3 regions of the Pseudomonas germanica genome follow, and region 2 is predicted to be linked to each of the others. Evidence: riboswitches for the same ligand, from Rfam matches in the RefSeq annotation. Region 2 holds a riboswitch; each other region holds the start of a gene.
What was found. Region 2 has a riboswitch for cobalamin ahead of J0G10_RS14225 (TonB-dependent receptor plug domain-containing protein). Riboswitches for the same ligand answer to the same signal wherever they lie in the genome.
Positions count from the first base shown of each region.

Region 1: another riboswitch for cobalamin. It lies ahead of J0G10_RS17490 (CbtB domain-containing protein); the one in region 2 lies ahead of J0G10_RS14225 (TonB-dependent receptor plug domain-containing protein).
Region 3: another riboswitch for cobalamin. It lies ahead of cobO (cob(I)yrinic acid a,c-diamide adenosyltransferase); the one in region 2 lies ahead of J0G10_RS14225 (TonB-dependent receptor plug domain-containing protein).

Region 1 covers NZ_CP071586.1:3,946,298-3,952,064, reverse strand. Annotated here, with positions in the region: gene J0G10_RS17500 (cobalamin biosynthesis protein) at 1-370, opposite strand, end outside; gene J0G10_RS17495 (CbtA family protein) at 367-1,065, opposite strand; gene J0G10_RS17490 (CbtB domain-containing protein) at 1,077-1,274, opposite strand; cobalamin riboswitch at 1,398-1,619, opposite strand; gene J0G10_RS17485 (hypothetical protein) at 1,654-1,980, opposite strand; gene J0G10_RS17480 (AzlC family ABC transporter permease) at 1,973-2,665, opposite strand; gene J0G10_RS17475 (sugar phosphate isomerase/epimerase family protein) at 2,655-3,572, opposite strand; gene J0G10_RS17470 (ATP-grasp domain-containing protein) at 3,569-5,767, opposite strand, start outside.
Region 2 covers NZ_CP071586.1:3,178,027-3,183,793, forward strand. Annotated here, with positions in the region: gene J0G10_RS14215 (ABC transporter substrate-binding protein) at 1-723, opposite strand, end outside; gene J0G10_RS14220 ((2Fe-2S) ferredoxin domain-containing protein) at 720-1,079, opposite strand; gene J0G10_RS14225 (TonB-dependent receptor plug domain-containing protein) at 1,079-3,016, opposite strand; cobalamin riboswitch at 3,109-3,314, opposite strand; gene J0G10_RS14230 (LysR family transcriptional regulator) at 3,362-4,255, opposite strand; gene J0G10_RS14235 (zinc-binding alcohol dehydrogenase family protein) at 4,366-5,373, shown strand; gene J0G10_RS14240 (L-dopachrome tautomerase-related protein) at 5,422-5,767, shown strand, end outside.
Region 3 covers NZ_CP071586.1:2,149,212-2,154,978, forward strand. Annotated here, with positions in the region: gene J0G10_RS09530 (PQQ-dependent sugar dehydrogenase) at 1-1,061, opposite strand, end outside; gene J0G10_RS09535 (hypothetical protein) at 1,128-1,712, opposite strand; cobalamin riboswitch at 1,876-2,105, shown strand; gene cobO (cob(I)yrinic acid a,c-diamide adenosyltransferase) at 2,187-2,798, shown strand; gene J0G10_RS09545 (cobyrinate a,c-diamide synthase) at 2,795-4,195, shown strand; gene bluB (5,6-dimethylbenzimidazole synthase) at 4,192-4,842, shown strand; gene cbiB (adenosylcobinamide-phosphate synthase CbiB) at 4,839-5,747, shown strand; gene cobD (threonine-phosphate decarboxylase CobD) at 5,740-5,767, shown strand, end outside.

The DNA of each region.
Region 1 (5,767 bases), 770 kb from region 2:
GCCGGGAGATCAGCAGTTTTGCCGGCGCTTGAATCAGCTGTTCAGCGAGCGCAAGCGCGGCACTTTCGGCGACGCCGTAGCAACCGGTGCGTTCGTAAGCAATCTGTGAATGGTGACTGAGCCGCTGTTGGTAGCTGGCCAGTTCGTCACTGCTGAAGTACAGCAGGGGCAGAGCCAGTTGTGCAGCAAGTTCTTGCAGGCCGGGCTCGTCGCGCTTCAAGTCGATACTGGCCAGCGCTTTCACCGCCTCAAGCTCAATGCGATGCGCCTGTAACGCTTGATCGAGTAACGCGCGCAGCGTACTGGCCGGGCAGCCGCGCTGGCAGCCCAGGCCGACCACGAAGGTCGGCGCTGCGCGGTCATCGGTCATGCGTGGTATTGACCAGCGCTGTTGCGGCGGAACAACCAGGCGCTGATCAGGCCCAGGGCCAGCCAGAACGCCACGTTGGTCAACTGCGAAGCGATTTTGAACTGAGCTTCGAGTGCTTCGGGGGCGAGCATCGAATGCACTTCCGGTTGCGGTGCGCCGATCACGTGGGGCACAGCGAGGATGGCCACACCGAGGACCTTCATCAGCCAGTGACGGCTGAACGCGATCAGCGACAGACCTACAGCCGTCGAAGCGGCCGTGCCGATCCACCACGTCTGCCGCGAAGCCAGATCGGCCGCAGCGGTGCCCGGCAGTTCTGGTGGCAGGCCCAAGGTCGGAGCAAGCACGAACGTCGCGTAACCGGCCAGGCCCCAGAGCAGGCCCTGCGAAGTTTTGGTCGGCGCGCGCAGGGTGTAGAGGCCGGCGAGCATCAGGGCGAAACCGACGGCTACGACCAGATTACCGCCAGTGGTCGAGACTACGCGCTGCCAGCCGTCTTCCGGCTCCCAGGCCTCGGCATCATGGGTGTGCGCAGCCACGCCAGCGGCGTGTTCGTGAACCGCCACCGGCTCGGACTTCTCGAAGGTTTCCGCCTGCAGAATCAGCGGCGAAACCCAGAAGCTTTGCAGCAGAGTGAGGAGCAGGGCGGCCAGCAGACCAGAGAAACCTGCAGTTTGCGCGATACGCTTGATCATGTCGGCAGGTCTCAATGGCACGGGAACGCGGCGCTGTGGCGGGTATCGTGGGCGGCGTTGTGCACCGCTTCGATGTGCGAGAAGCCGGCAAAGTAAACCAGACTGGCGCCGAGGATCGATGCAAAGATCGCGGCGGTCAGGCGTTGGCTCAGGGTGGTGGTGCTGGCGATTTTGTCCGTGTTGCTGCCGGTGCTGCTGATGATCGACATGGCGCTTCCCTCTGGAGTGTCAGCGGGTGAATAGAGCGCATGAAAACCCCTGCGGGTCGGGCTCGCAGAGGTTCGAACAGCGCCCGCCCACCGCGGGTTTGTTATGTGCAGCGCCGCACAAATGCGGGCTGTGTGTTGCGGGCCGGTCTCCGGGCTCACGAGGGGTTGGCGTCAGGCCGACCTGCAAGCGTCACCTTCCCATACCGTATCGGCACAGTGGTTTTGACGCTTCGCTCGCTTACCGTTGCGGGGGCAGCACCGGACTGACATGGGCTTGAGTAAAGCACATGATTCACCGGTTTCCCGTTTCACCCTGTGAAGGGCACCCGTAACAAGTTGTGTAGGAGAGCATGGGCGGGGGATTTGAGTCAATCGGCGCCTAGCGCATGATCAGCAGGACGTACACCCCCAGCGCCATCAGGAACGCATAATAGGATTTGATTCGCGTCAGGCTCAGCAGCCACGCCAACGCCACCGGCAGGATCCATGGCATGGCCGCCAGGTGCTGGCTGGCCAAAGGATAGAGTGAGACCGCCAGCAGGCTGACGAGCATCGCCACCGATGTGTATTTTCCCAGACGATCGATGAAAGCGCGGGCAGTTGCCGAAAGCCGTTCGACATCGACGGCCAGCGGCAGCAAGCGGCAGACGATCGAAACCAGCGCGCAAATCAGTACGTACAGCCAGAAAGTACCAGGTTCAATCATAGACATAGCTCGTCAGAACGGTGATGGCTAGCACCAGCAGCAAGCTGACCTCGCCCAGCCACAGCAAGCTCGCGGCGGTGGCCAGGCCGGCAATCCATTGCGCATGGAAGCTGTGACGGTCGCGGGCCATCTTGCCAAGCGAAGCGCTGATGAAAATCGCGATCACCACACTGACGTGATCCATCACTGCGTTGTCGGCCACGCTGGCGAAGCAATACCCGACCACGGTGCCAAGCAGGGCGGCGGCGTACAGCAGAAAGCACACGGTGTTGGCATACGGGCGGCTGATCGGTTGCTGATCCTTGCGGATCGACATCAACGTGAAAGCCGCATTTGCCATCACCGCCAGGGCGGGGACGAACGCTTTGACCGGGCCCTGGAGGCTGGATTTCAGGCTCAGTGTGAAGACCAGAAAACGCAAGTTGATACTCAGCGCCGAGACCAGCACGCCAAAGGCGTTAAGCAGGTGCGCGGGGGTTTCCAGCAGCGTCAGTTGCAACGGCGAGGCCATTACCGTACCGCTGAAAACCACCATGGCCGGAAGATCCAGACCATGGCGGCGCCCGAGCATGCCGATCAGGGTGAAGGTCAGCAGCAGAGAGAAGACGAACGGTAGCGCATCGCGGATACCGGTCGCGATCTCGCTGCGCGACGCCGGTTTTGCCAGGTTCGACTCAACCAGCATGAGTGCTGTGCCGCGAGCCGGCCAGCAATTGCTCTACGCCGTTCTTATAGGCCAGGGCTTTTTCCAGGTAGTACTCGGTGGAGAAGCGCGGAATGAACTCTTCCACCACGGCCACACCCCGATAGCCGTTGACCGCGAAGCGATTGAGCACATCGCTCAGGCGCAAGTTGCCTTCGCCAATCGGCAGATGTTGATGGTGGGTGTTGTTGAGGTCGGCAATGTGCAGATGCCGGGTAACCGGCGCCAGATCGGCAATGGCTTTGAACAGGCTTTCACCATACGGCAGCAGTGAGCACAGATGCGTCACGTCGATGGTCACGAAGCACCCGGTCTCCTTGTGAAAGCGCAGGTGTTCCTCGACGGTGAAGACCGGGAATTTCGGCCGCTGACCGCCCATGTTCTCCAGGCACAGGGCGATGCCATCGGTGTTGCAGCGCTTGGTCACCTCGTTGATCGCTACTATCAGGTTGTCCAGCAGTTCGCCGTTTTCCAGTTGATCTTTGTAGCCGGGATGAAAAGTGACGCTGGTGGCGCCGGCCTCGTGGGAAAACTCCACGGCGGCACTCAGGCAGTCCACCGCTTGGGCACGTTCAGTCAAATCCGGGGAACACAGGTTGTACTGGCGACCCCACCATCCGGCGTGGACGGTCAGCGTGATGCCATTGTGTTCGGCGAAGCTGCGGATTTTCCCGGCAAGCTCAGACCGGTCTTCGGCGGTCAACGACCAGAAGGTTTTTTCGGCGTCTTCGCCGATCTCGAACTCGACCGCTTGGAAATGTCTGGCCAGATCGGTGATCGAACCCAGGATGTCTGCAGGGTTGTCGTAGACATTGGTGGAAAAGGAGATCATCGGGAAGTGAGCGCTGATCGGGCCTTCGATGTGATATAGCGGGTCTTTACGGGTCATTGCGCTGGTCCTTGCGTAGTGAACTCTGGGTGGGTGATCGCGGCGTTGAAGTCCGCCGGGTCGTCGGCGTCGCTGCAGCCCAGCAGCGTGTAGCCGTGGCGGTCTGCGGAACGGCTGATGCTCTGGCCGAACTTGTCGGGGTTGAGGTTCACGCGTAATGCAAACGGGTGTTGCAGCAGGCGTGCCTGGAGCTGTTGCGGATCGGCGGTCGGGGCCGCCTCGATGTAGCGGATCGCCATTTTGGCGTAGGTTTTCTCGGGCGTCGGCAGTGACGTGCCGGCCATCGCGGCGATGGTGCTGGCTGCCAAATGCACCCCCGTGGTTTTCCAGACCATTTCCCAGATCTGGTCACCGCCGAAGCGGGTCTGGGTTTCGATGAATTGCAGGCGTGAACCGTCCAGCTTGATTTCCGTGTGGGCCGGGCCCCAGCGGTTGCCCATTCGCCCGAGCAGCCACAGCACCGCTTCTTCGATCTGCGCGGCGGTTTTCTCGTCGAGCCCGGCAGGAAAGTCATGCCCGGTTTCGACATAACCGGGGGCACCGCTGGTGTATTTGCGCGTGATGCCGAGAATCCGGTGCTGGCCATCCAGGCTGAGGGATTCAACGCTGTATTCGTCGCCGCTGGCGAAGGCCTCGATCAGATTGTTTCCCTCCAGCGAGAGGTGTTCGACATCCTCGGGCCTGTCTATGGCATAGACGCCCTGACTGCCCGAACCGTTGACGGGTTTGACGATGGCCGGGCCATGGCGCAGCACGAAAGCGCGAGCCTCGGCACCATGGTTGATAGCGGCAGTGGGCAACTCGTAGCGACTGCCTTTGAGCAATTGGCGAAACAGCAGTTTGTCGCGACTGACTTCCACACTGCGCAGGTTGTTGTGGACGATGCCCAGACGTTCGCCCAAGCGTGACGCGGGCAGCAGGCCCAGTTCCGAAAACGAAACTACGGCATCGAATGGTGATTGCCGGTGCAGCCGTTCTACCATCGTGCTATAGGCCGGCAGATCGGCGATGTCAGGTGTCAGCAATAGCGTTGCGCGCTCGCGCTGATAGTCAGATAACTCGCCGGGTTGCTGGACGAGAGTAAATCGAAACTGCCGCGCAGTATCCCAATCCAGTCCCGAATCACGCCCGCCGATGAGCAGAATGTGTTTGGTGTTCGCCGCCGTGGGCTGCTCGCCATAGACATCAATGTCGCTGACGGCGAGCAAGGATTGTCGCAGGCGGGCGGTGTCGGGTTGCCTGAACTCGATGTACAGGTAGTTCTGAAAACCGTTGCTGACCGGCCCGATGGCTTCGCCCGGAGTGACGTAGGCGTACCAACGCTGGAAACCTGGCAAGCGGCAGATCCGGTCGGCGCCGTGCAGTCCGTCATAGAGCCGGTCTGTGCGGGCGAAGGGGGTGGCGATGCCGAACGCATCCGGCGCTTCGCTGGCGCTGGGCAGAGGCTCGGCGGACAGCGCGCGGTGGTAGCAGACATCCAGCGCCAGCCCCCAGGCTTGACGAATCACATGAATCCGGCTGCCGCCGGGGCGTGCGCCGACTTCGAGAACTCTTGGCCCGCGGGGGGTGAGAATGAACTCGACATGGGCAAACGTGCCTTTGAGCGCTAGCGCTTTCACGGCGTCATGGGCCAGACGATGGCAACGCTCCTTCAGCGCTGCGTCGGGCTCCAGCAGCGACGGCGTGTAGCGGGCGAAATGGTGAAAGTCGCCGCGATCGATATCGACGCCGGCAATCACATCGACGATCGGAAAACTGCTGATCGTGCCGTCGGCGGCAATCGTGCAATCGATGGAATGGTTGGAACCCTGGAGAAATTCCTCCAGCAGCAGTTGATCGGTTTCGCGGCTTTTGCCCGCCACATAGCGCTGCAGCGCCGGCCATTCATGACGGGCGTAGTCGAGCAGATCCTGTTGATCGTCGATGCAGCGTACGAACAGGCTGCTGTAAAGGTTCGCTGGTTTCAGGATGAACGGGTAGGGCAGCTCGCCCGGGCGCGCCAGCAGGTCGTCGATACGAACCTGGCGAGAGACCACGTGCAGATCCAGGTTACGCGACTGTTCGAAGCATTGGCGTTGCAGCACCTTGTCCAGCGTGTTTTCCACGTTACGGTGCAGGTGGGCCAGCGCCGGCAGCGCCGCACACAGCCGCCCCGTGATCGCGACATAGCCTTCACGGAAATTCAGGACACTGGT
Region 2 (5,767 bases):
CAGGATCACGTCCGGGTCGCTGGCCAGCAGGGTTTCGCTGTTGACGGTGACTCGATAGAGGTTGATGTCGGCGAACACATTGCGTGCTCCGGCAGCCGCCAGCAGCGGAGTGACAAAGCCACGCCGACCTTCGCTGTCGAGACCTTTGACTTCGCTGTCGAGATAGAACACGGACAACGGTTTACCTGCACCGGCCAAGGCTCGGGCGCTGGCAATGTCCTTTTCCATGGAGTCGATCAATGCTTGGGCTTTTTGCTGCTGGTGCAGCAGCTTGCCCAAGGTCAGCAAGTCATTGCGCACATGCGCGAAATAATCCAGCGAGTGCCCATTGCAGGCGGATTCCAGCAGATACGTACCCACGCCATTGCGCGCAAGCCCCGAGCGCGAGGTCACCCCGTCGCCGAACGCCGTGGCAAAACCGCCGATCACCAGATCCGGCTTCGCAGCGTAAAGCACTTCGCTGGCCGGGTACTGCCGCGCGATTACCGGTACGCCGAAATACTCGGCTTGGCGCTGACCGGCACCGGTGTCATCCAGATACGCCACGCCGACCAGCGCTGGCCCGGCACCCAGTGCGAGGACGAGATCGGCCGCATGCTGATTGAGCGCGACGATGCGCGAAGATTGATCGGTGCTCCATTCTTCGCCGCAATTGCGGTAACTGTCGGCGAGTACAGGCATTGAGCAGAGCAGGGCGCCAAGTACGTACAGAATCGATCTCATGTCTGCGCCTTGATCAGCAAATCCGCAACCACTTCACCGCCCACCAGATGCCCCTCGACCAGTCGCTGCACATCTTCATGGCTGCGCACGCCATACCAGCAGCGTTCCGGGTACACCGTCACAATCGGCCCCAGATTGCACGGGAACTGACAGTGCGTACGGGTCAGCAAGACGCCGCCCGGCGTCTCGATGCGATCGTGCGCCAGTAAGTGCCGGCGCAAGGTTTTCCATAACTGCAACGCGCCGCGCTGGGTGCAACGCGGGCCGGTGCAGACGAATACATGGCGCGCATGCTCGGGCACCTGCGACCAGTCCGGGTGCGTGTCGACGCCGTCGACGGTTTTGATGTCACTCATCAGAAGCGGTACGTGTAGCGCACTTCGGAGGTGAACGGCCGGCCGAGGTTATCGATGTTGCTCGAACGGCTGGTGACGTAATCACGGTCGAACAGGTTCTCCACCAGCAGGCTTACGCGGTGTTGGTGGGCGTTGTCGAGGTAGCGATAGGCGTCGGCGTCGACCACTGAATAATTGCCGTACTCGACCTGCTTCGAGCTTTTGATGTCACGAATGTAGCGGATCGCACCGCCGGCACCCCACAGGCGGCTTTCCGATTCATAGCCCACGCGCGAGCGGGCGAAGAAGCTCGGGATATCGTTGAGGGTCACACCGCTGCGCGATTCGGTGAGGTCGCGGGTCATGTCCGCTTGCAGGCTCCACTGATCGTTGAGCGCGAGTTTGGCGTCGGCCTCGAAACCACGCATACGCACCTGGCCTTCACCGTTGACCCATTGAATGTCGTCGAGGGTGATCAAGTCGTCGATCTTGCGTTTGAACAGGGTCACGCTGGCGCTGAATTCGCGGTCGAGCAGAAAGCCTTTGTAGTCGACACCCAGCTCCGCATTGCGGCTTTTTTCCGGCTTCAGGTTGCGATTGCCGATCTCGTCGCCCGGTTCATTGACGAACAGCTGCTCGGCGTTCGGCAGTTTGTAGGCGCTGCCGTACTGACCGCGCACCGACCAGTTGTCGTTGAGGTCATACAGCGAAGTGAGCATGCCGACCGTGGCACTGTCGCCGCCGCTCATGGCTTCGTGGCGAACGCCTATGCTCGGGTGCCAGTCGGGCAGGGCGTCGATCTGCGGACGCAGTTGCGTGTAGAAAGCGTGGGCTTCGGCCTTGTCGTTATCGATGATCAACACATCATCCTGGCCCTTGAACCATTGATTGTCGGTGCCAAACACCAGTACATGATCGCCGGGCAATTCAGCCTTGCCTTCGGCCTGCACACCCCAGTCGGTGAAGCCCCAATAGTCGTTGTGGTTAATGACTTTGGTGCCGCCGCCCTCCCGGTTGTTGACGCGGGTATAACGCGTGTCCCAGTCGTTGATATGGCCTTTGACGAAGTAGCTCAGGCGCTCATTGACGGCCTGCTCGAAGGTCGCCGTGGCGATCTGCTGCACGCGGTCGTTAGTGGTCTTGTGGTTGTCGACCGGGCGGGCGAAATCGAGGTTGGCGTCGGCGTATTGGTAAAACAGCTCCAGCCGCGAATCGTCGTCGAACGACTGAATCGCCTTGCCGCCGAACGTGGTGACTTCGTAGGCGCGATCCTTGCCGGAATCGTTTTTCATGTCGCGGTTGCGATAGGGCTGGTAACCGTCGGAGACGTTGTGACTGACGTACGCCAACAAACCGAGGTCGCCGAAGCCGTTAGTGAAGATATTCTCGACGCGGGCGTCTTCGGTGGTGCCGCCAAAGCTGTCGACGCCTAGATTCACTTCGCCGGCGGCTTTGCGCGATTGCGGGCTGCGGGTGACGATGTTGATCACACCGGACACGGCCTGGGTGCCGAACAACAGGCTCTGCCCACCCTTGAGCACTTCGATGCGTTCGATGGCGTTGGCCGGCAGGGTGTCCAGATAGAGGCCGCCGTACAGGCGATTGTTCAGGCGCACGCCGTCGAGCAGGATCAGCGTGTCGTCGTTGCGCCCGCCGAGCAGCGAATAGGTGCCGTAGTCGAAAGGGCCGTTTTTCGGCGCAACATACAAGCCTGGAATGAACATCTGCATCACGCGGCTGACATCGGCGCTGGGGCCGGCGCGTTCGATCTGTTCGCGGCTGACGATTTCGACCTTGCTGCCGAATCTGGCCATGTCGGCGACGGTGGTGGACTCCACCGACGGTGCGGAAACGATTTGTTGATTGAGTTCCAGCGGCGCGTCGTCGGCCAGTAGCAGCGGGCTGAACAGGCAGCCAAGGAACAGGGTTGGAGCAGAAGTGTTGAAAGGTCGAATCATTGTCTTCTCGAAAAGGATCTTCGCAGAAGAGCATGCAAGAGAAGGCATCGCGCGCAGCCAATACCGGCCCATGCCCGCCCACCGCAGGATTTTGCCAAACGAAATTCCAGGCCGGTCTCCGGGCTCGCGCGTATCGAGGTTTTCACCTTCCCATGGCCGTCTGGCCACAGTGGTGTATTGAAAACATCACGCGCATACCGTTGCGGGGGCAGCACCGGACTTGTTCGAAAAGAACGTACCGGTTTCCCGTTTCACCCCATGCACGGCGGCATGGGACACCTGAAACTGGCCGGCATCTGAACATTCGAGGAGCGTCTCGTCAATGTGGCAACCAACGGGGGGGAGCTATTGGATGCGTTCCAGAGCGACAAACTGGCCACTCAACCACGCATAAAGCTGAGACACCGCCGGGGTGATCTGCTTGCGATGCGGGCACACCAGACTCAACGGTGAGGCATTGCCGGGAAAATCCTTCAGTAGCACGACCAGTCGCCCTGCGATCACGTCTGCACTGACGTCCAGCCAGGATTTGTTGGCGATGCCTTCGCCGCTCAACGCCCAGCGGCGCACGATGTCGGCGTCGTCGCTGAACATCGGTCCCGAGACCTGGATCGTTTCACTGCCCAGGCTCCACTTGTCGTAGATCCGGCCGCCTTGCTGGTAGAGCAGGCAAGCGTGGTTGTGCAGATCGTCCGGCGTTTGCGGGTATCCGTGGCGCTCCACGTATTCCGGTGCGGCGACCAGCACCCGCCGGTTCCACGGTGCCAGCGGCAGCGCCACGTAGTTGGCATCTTCATTCGAGCCGTATCGAATCGCCACGTCTACCGGGTCACGAAACAAGTCGGCCATCTGGTCCGACAGGGAAAAGCGCAAGGTCAGTTCCGGGTGCTGGCGGCGAAACAGTGTGAGCCACGGCAGCAAAATGTTGCGCCCCAGATCGGACGGCGCCGTCACTTGCAACACGCCGCGCAACGTGGCGCTTTCACCGCGCAGGTTTTCCTTGCCTTGCTTGAGCGCCTCCAGCACCGAGTGGGCGGTGGGCAAGTATTGCTCGCCCTCGGCGGTTAATCGCAGGCTGCGGGTGGTGCGCGCAAACAGGCGCACGTCCAGCTCACGCTCCAGACGCTTGATCGCCGCGGCAACCTGACCGGGCAATAAATCCGCCTCATGGGCGGCAGCGGTGAAGCTGCCCAGCGCGGCGCTGCGGGTGAACAAACCAAGATCATCGATGCGGATCATTTTCACTCCTGCAGTGAAAGTGTTGGCGCATTCTGCTGGTTTTTCTTTGTGCTTGGGAAGTCGAAGATGGCGGCAAGCGAGCACATCAGCTCTTCAGACAGCGAGTTTCCATGAAAGCCATCACCTTCACCCAACACGCTTTGCCCATTGAAGATCCGCAATCGTTGCAGGACATCGACCTTCCGGTGCCAACTCCCGGCCCCCGGGATTTGCTCGTAGAAGTTCGTGCGGTGTCGGTCAATCCGGTCGATACCAAAGTACGCGCCGGAACTTTCACCAAAGAACCGAAAATCCTCGGCTGGGATGCCGCCGGTATTGTCCGCGAGGTCGGGGCTGAAGTGACGCTGTTTCAGCCTGGCGACGAAGTGTTCTACGCAGGCTCCCTTGCCCGCACCGGCAGTTATAGCGAATTTCATTTGGTGGACGAGCGAATCGTCGGGCACAAACCGCGTTCGTTAAGTGCTGCGGATGCCGCGGCATTGCCGTTGACCTCGATCACCGCCTGGGAGCTGTTGTTTGACCGTCTCGGTGTCACCGAAGGTTCAGGGCAGGGCAAGTGCCTGTTGATCACGGGGGCAGCGGGCGGCGTCGGTTCGATGCTGGTGCAATTGGCCCGACAGTTGACGCAGCTGACTGTCATCGGCACCGCCTCACGGCAGGAAACGGCTGACTGGGTCCGGCAATTGGGCGCGCATCACGTCATCGATCACAGTCAGCCGCTGCTCGCACAGTTGCAGGCACTGGGCATCGACGAGGTCAGCCATGTCGCCAGCCTGACCCATACCGAGCAGCATTTTGCGCAGCTGATCGAAGTGCTTCAACCACAAGGGCGTCTGGGCGTGATCGACGATCCTGAAAGCCTCGACGTGATGCCGCTCAAGCGCAAGTCGCTGTCGCTGCACTGGGAGCTGATGTTCACCCGTTCGCTGTACGAAACCCCGGACATGATTGAGCAGCATCACCTGCTCAATCGCGTCAGCGATCTGATTGACCAGGGCATTTTGAAAACGACTGTCGGTGAACATTTTGGCGCGATCAACGCGGCAAACATGCGCCGTGCCCATGCCTTGGTCGAGAGCGGCAAGGCCCGAGGCAAACTGGTGCTTGAAGGTTTCTGATTTCACTCATTCAGACGGGCCTGCAAGCGGGCCGGTCAGGAGCAGCTCATGCGTATGAAAAAGCTTTCTGCTGCATTGGTCATGGTCATGGCGGCGCCGTTCGCCCATGCAATCAGCGCCGTCGCGTTGCCGGCCAATGCCCCCGCCGACCGATCCTTCGGCAAGCTCGAACAGGTCCATGCGTTCTACGACGCGATGCCCACCGGCGTGACCGTCACCGAGACCGGGCGCATCTTCGTCAACTTCCCGCGTTGGGGCGACAACGTGCCGTTCACCGTGGGCGAGATCCGCGACGGTAAAGTCGTGGCTTACCCGAACGCGGCGATCAACCAGGAAAACCTCAACGATCCCAGTGATGGTCTGATCAGCGTACAGAGCGTGGTGGCCGACGGGC
Region 3 (5,767 bases), 1.0 Mb from region 2:
TGCGCCGGCAGCGTGTTGCCCTCGGCAAAGCTCAGGCCCAGCGAGGCGGTGTGCGGCCCGACTGCATAATCCGGGGCAATGGCTTTAGCCACCAGGTCCGGATTCTGCGGCGTAACGCGGACATCGACATGCTGGCCGTAGTAACTGAACGGCCAGCCGTAGAAACCACCGTCCTTCACGGAAGTGATGTAGTCCGGCACCAGGTCACTGCCGATTTCATCGCGCTCATTCACTGCCGTCCACAGCGCGCCACTGGTCGGTTCCCAGGCCAGGCCGTTGGGGTTGCGGATGCCCGAGGCGAAGATCCGGTGATTGCCGGTTGCACGATCGACTTCCCAGATCGCCGCGCGGCCCTCTTCCTTATCCAGGCCATTTTCGCCGACGTTGCTGTTCGAGCCGACCGTGACATAGAGCTTGCTGCCGTCCTTGCTGGCAATAACGTTTTTGGTCCAGTGGTGATTCAGCGTGCCGCCGGGCAGATCGACAACCTTGATTGGCTGCGACTTGATCTCGGTCGCGCCGGGTTCGTAGTTGAAGCGCAGCAGGCGATCGGTATCGGCGACGTACAGATCGTTGCCGACCAGGGTCATGCCGAGCGGCGAGTTGAGGTTCTGCAGAAACACCGTGCGGGTCTCGGCAACGCCATCATGATCGGCGTCACGCAGCAAGGTGATGCGGTTCGGACTCGGCACGCCAGCGCCGGCCTTGCCCATGACTTTCTTCATCACCCAGCCACGAATGCCGCTGCTGTCATCAGGCTTGGGTGGAGCGTTGGTTTCCGCCACCAGCACATCGCCGTTGGGCAACACATAGAGCCAGCGCGGATGATCGAGGCCTTCGGCGAATGACGCGACCTGAGTGCCAGCCGCCGCAGTCGGTTTGCCGCCGTCGGGCCAGCCGATCGCCGGGGCAATGTTAACCGTCGGAATCAGGGTCTTGTTTGGTTCAGGCAATTTCGGTGATGGGCCGGTGCCGTCGGAGACTTGCAGGCTGGAGGATTCACCACAGGCGGCGAGCCCTCCGGCGAAGGCGATGACAAAAACGAGCTGGGGCTTGCGCATTGCTGATCTTCCCTATGAATGCATTCCTAATCATAGAGAAGGGCGCAAGCCCGATGGTTCAACTGCTCAGCCGCGGGCTTCCTTGAACAGCACGGCGATGCCCGGGTGATAGTTGCCCGCTTCGCTGCGCAATTTGCGGTAGGCGTAGGGGAAATACCAGGCGACCGCGCAGGTGTGTTCCTTTTGCAGGTCGTCGACCATGTCTTGCAGTTCTTCGGGGCTGGCGCTGTGCTGGGCTTTCTGCGGCGCGACAAACAGGCAGCCGAGCTTGAGGTCGCTGGCATAGCTGATGCGTTTGGCGTCGTTGGTGATGTCCAGCAGGGCTTGAGTCAGATTCAGGTTGGTAACCTTTGGCCAGCGCTGAGTGGCCTGGATAAAGGCGCGGTCTTCGGCACCGGCGAGAAACAGATCGGCGCGGGCATTGCGCTCGCCTTCTTCGTTCTGCTTGCGCGTGGCAGTGTCGTTCAAAGTGACCAGCTCAGCCATCCAGGCTGCGGCCGAGAGCACTCCGAGATTGGCTTTCTCGTCATGCCAGTAAGGGGTGTCGCTGTCGCCGCGCACGGCGTTGTAGCGGTCGATACAGTCAAACCAGCGTTCAAGCACCGGGCGCAGGAATTCCAGGCGCGGGTTGCTGATGATCATGCCTTGCATCGTCATCATCCTTTATTGTTGTAGTGGGCTTTTCGAGAAAAGCATGGCTCTTTGATATCATTTGTATCAGTGTGGCACAAGATTGGCGGCAGATAAGTGATCGGCGGCAGTTATTCGCCCGATGGCCGCCTCTTTAATTGACGCTCCACCCCCAACCCTCTAACCTTCGCGGCTTGTTTCAGGTGCTCTGTGACCTGCGTCGACAGAGTGAAACAGGGAAGCCGGTGAGGGTTGTCTTCGCACGAAGAACCACCACGATCCCGGCGCTGCCCCCGCAACGGTAAATGAGTGAAAACTGCGCCTTGAGCCACTGCCTCGAAAGAAGCGGGAAGGCGCGCAGTCAGGCATGCGCCGCTCATGAGCCCGGAGACCGGCCTGATCCATCCAGCGGCATCACGGTGGGCGATGCCAGGCTTTTTGCCTTCTATTCTTGTGCCTGCCCGCCGTTATCCAGCCTCAACGGAGAGCTCCCCCATGACTGATTCCCCCGAGCGCGACGAACGCCATCTGGCGCGTATGCAGCGCAAAAAAGCCGTGATCGACGAACGCATTGCCAACTCGCCCGACGAGTGCGGCCTGGTGCTGGTGCTCACCGGCAATGGCAAAGGCAAAAGCAGCTCGGCGTTCGGCATGCTCGCCCGCGCCATGGGCCACGGCATGCAGTGCGGTGTGGTGCAGTTCATCAAGGGCCGCAACAGCACCGGCGAAGAGTTGTTCTTCCGGCGCTTCCCCGAGCAAGTGCGCTTTCACGTGATGGGCGAGGGCTTCACTTGGGAAACCCAGGATCGTCAGCGCGACATCGCCGCCGCCGAAGCCGCGTGGGCCGTGTCCCGTGAATTGCTGCGTGATCCGTCGATCGGCCTGGTGGTGCTCGACGAATTGAACATCGCCCTCAAGCACGGCTACCTCGATCTTGATCAGGTGCTCAGCGATTTGCAGGCGCGTCCGCCGATGCAGCATGTGATCGTCACCGGTCGCGCGGCCAAGCCGGAAATGATCGAGATGGGCGACACGGTCACCGAAATGGGCATGCTCAAACACGCTTTCCAGGCCGGCATCAAAGCGCAGAAAGGCGTCGAACTTTGAATCAACCACGTCACTGCCCGGCGGTGCTCATCGCCGCGCCGGCCTCCGGTCAGGGCAAGACCACCGTCACCGCCGCGCTCGCCCGTTTGCATCGCAATCAGGGGCGCAAAGTGCGCGTGTTCAAATGCGGCCCGGACTTCCTTGATCCGATGATTCTCGAGCGCGCCAGCGGTGCGCCGGTGTATCAACTGGACATGTGGATGGTCGGCGAGCAGGAAAGTCGTCGTCTGTTGTGGGAAGCCGCCAATGAGGCGGATCTGATTCTGATCGAAGGCGTGATGGGCCTGTTCGACGGCACGCCTTCCAGCGCCGATCTGGCGCGGCACTTCGGCGTGCCGGTGCTCGGTGTGATCGACGGCACGGCCATGGCACAGACTTTTGGTGCGTTGGCGCTCGGTTTGGCCAGGTATCAGCCGGACTTGCCGTTTGCTGGCGTGCTGGCCAACCGTGTCGGCACCTTGCGCCATGCGCAATTGCTCGAAGGCAGCCTCACCGAAGGCCTGCGTTGGTATGGCGCATTGTCCCGTGAGACGGGCATCGAGTTGCCAAGTCGTCATCTCGGCCTGGTCCAGGCCAGTGAATTGAATGATCTGGATGTGCGTCTCGACGCCGCCGCCGACGCATTGGCCAGCAGTTGCGAGGTAGCGCTGCCACCGGCCGTGGAGTTTGCTGCACCGGACGTGATCGCTGTCGAGCCGTTGCTGAAGAATGTGCGAATTGCCGTCGCCCGTGATGAAGCGTTTGCTTTTACCTACGGCGCGAGTCTCGATCTATTGCGGGCGATGGGCGCCGAGTTGAGTTTCTTCTCGCCGATCCGCGACACGCAATTGCCTGAAGCGGACAGCCTATATTTGCCCGGTGGGTATCCGGAACTGCACCACGTTGCGTTGTCGCAGAACACCGCGATGTGTGAGGCGATTCGCGCGCATCATGCGGCGGGTAAGCCGTTGCTCGCCGAGTGTGGCGGGATGCTGTATCTGCTCGATTCGTTGACTGACGTTGAAGGTACCCGCGCTGAATTGGTCGGGCTGCTTAAGGGCGATGCGGTGATGCAGAAGCGTCTGGCGGCGTTGGCGTTGCAAGCGGTGGATCTGCCGGAAGGGTCGTTGCGCGGGCACACTTATCATCATTCGTTGACGACGACTGAGTTGACGCCGATTGCGCGTGGCTTGAGCCCGAATGGGGGGCGTGGCGCCGAGGCGGTTTATCGTGAGGGGCGGATGACGGCTTCTTATGTGCACTTTTATTTTCCGTCGAATCCTGTGGCTGTCGCTGCACTGTTTGCGCCTGATTCCGAAGGCGCCTTCGCGAGCAGGCCCGCTCCCACAGTTGAGACGGTGGTGACTGAAGCAATGCAATCCCCTGTGGGAGCGAGCCTGCTCGCGAAGAGGTCATGACCGACAACACATTCTCCGAAGCCGAGCGCGAAGCGGTTTATAGAGCCATCGCCGAACGCCGCGACATGCGCCACTTCACCGGCGGCAGCGTCGAGCCGGAGCTGTTGCGCCGACTACTGGAAGCCGCCCACCAGGCCCCAAGCGTCGGCCTGATGCAGCCCTGGCGCTTCATCCGCATCAGCGACCGCAGCCTGCGCGGGCAGATCCAGAATCTAGTGGAAGAAGAACGCATCCGCACAGCCGAAGCCCTCGGCGAGCGCAGTGACGAGTTCATGAAGCTCAAGGTCGAAGGCATCAATGATTGCGCCGAAGTGCTGGTCGCCGCGTTGATGGATGATCGCGAAAAGCACATTTTCGGTCGCCGTACATTGCCGGAAATGGACATGGCCTCGCTGTCCTGCGCGATCCAGAATCTATGGCTGGCCTCGCGCGCCGAAGGCCTCGGCATGGGCTGGGTCTCATTATTCGAGCCGCAGGCGCTCGCCGATTTGCTGAAGTTGCCCGAAGGTGCCAAGCCGCTGGCGGTTTTATGTCTGGGGCCGGTCAAGGAATTCTATCCGGCGCCGATGCTGGTACTCGAAGGGTGGGCGCAGGCGCGTCCGCTCAATGAGCTGCTGTACGAAAATTATTGGGGAGTGAGTCAATGAGTGTGGCGTTGTTGAGTGTCGCCGCGGTGGCGCTGGATGCGCTGCTCGGTGAACCGAAACGCTGGCATCCGCTGGTGGCGTTCGGCAATTTTGCCGGGCGCATCGAGCAACGTTTCAACGCCGGTGGCCGGGGTTGGCGCAGCCATGGGGTCACTGCGTGGGTGATCGCGGTGCTGCCGCTGACCTTGCTCGCCACGGCGTTTTCCTGGGCGCCATACGTGGGCTGGGTCGTCGAGATTCTCGCGCTGTATTGCGCCCTCGGCATGCGCAGCCTCGGCGAGCATGTCGCGCCGGTCGCCGCCGCGTTGCGCGCGGATGATCTGGACGAGGCGCGCAAGCGTGTCGGCTATCTGGTCAGCCGTCAGACCGATGAACTCGACAGCGCCGCCGTCGCCCGTGCCGCCACTGAGTCGGTGTTGGAAAACGGCAGCGATGCGGTGTTTGCCGCGCTGTTCTGGTTTGTCGTGGCGGGTGCGCCGGGCGTGGTCCTCTACCGCTTGAGCAATACGCTCGATGCGATGTGGGGCTATCGCAACGAACGCTTTGAGCGTTTCGGTTGGGCAGCGGCAAAAATCGACGACGTGTTGAACTACATTCCTGCGCGTCTGGTGGCGTTGACCTACGCGCTGCTGGGTAAAACCCGACTCGCGTTGAAGTGCTGGCGCACACAGGCGCCGAAGTGGGACAGCCCCAACGCCGGTCCGGTGATGGCTGCCGGGGCCGGTGCCTTGGGCGTGGAATTGGGCGGCGCGGCGATCTATCACGGCGAACTTCACGACCGTCCGCAACTCGGCGAAGGCGCTCCAGCGGATGCCGATTCCATCGACCGTGGCTGGCAATTGGTCCAGCGCGGGGTATGGTTATGGCTGCTGATTCTCTGCGTGGGGGCTGAATTCTATGCTTGAGCACGGTGGCCGGCTGCGCA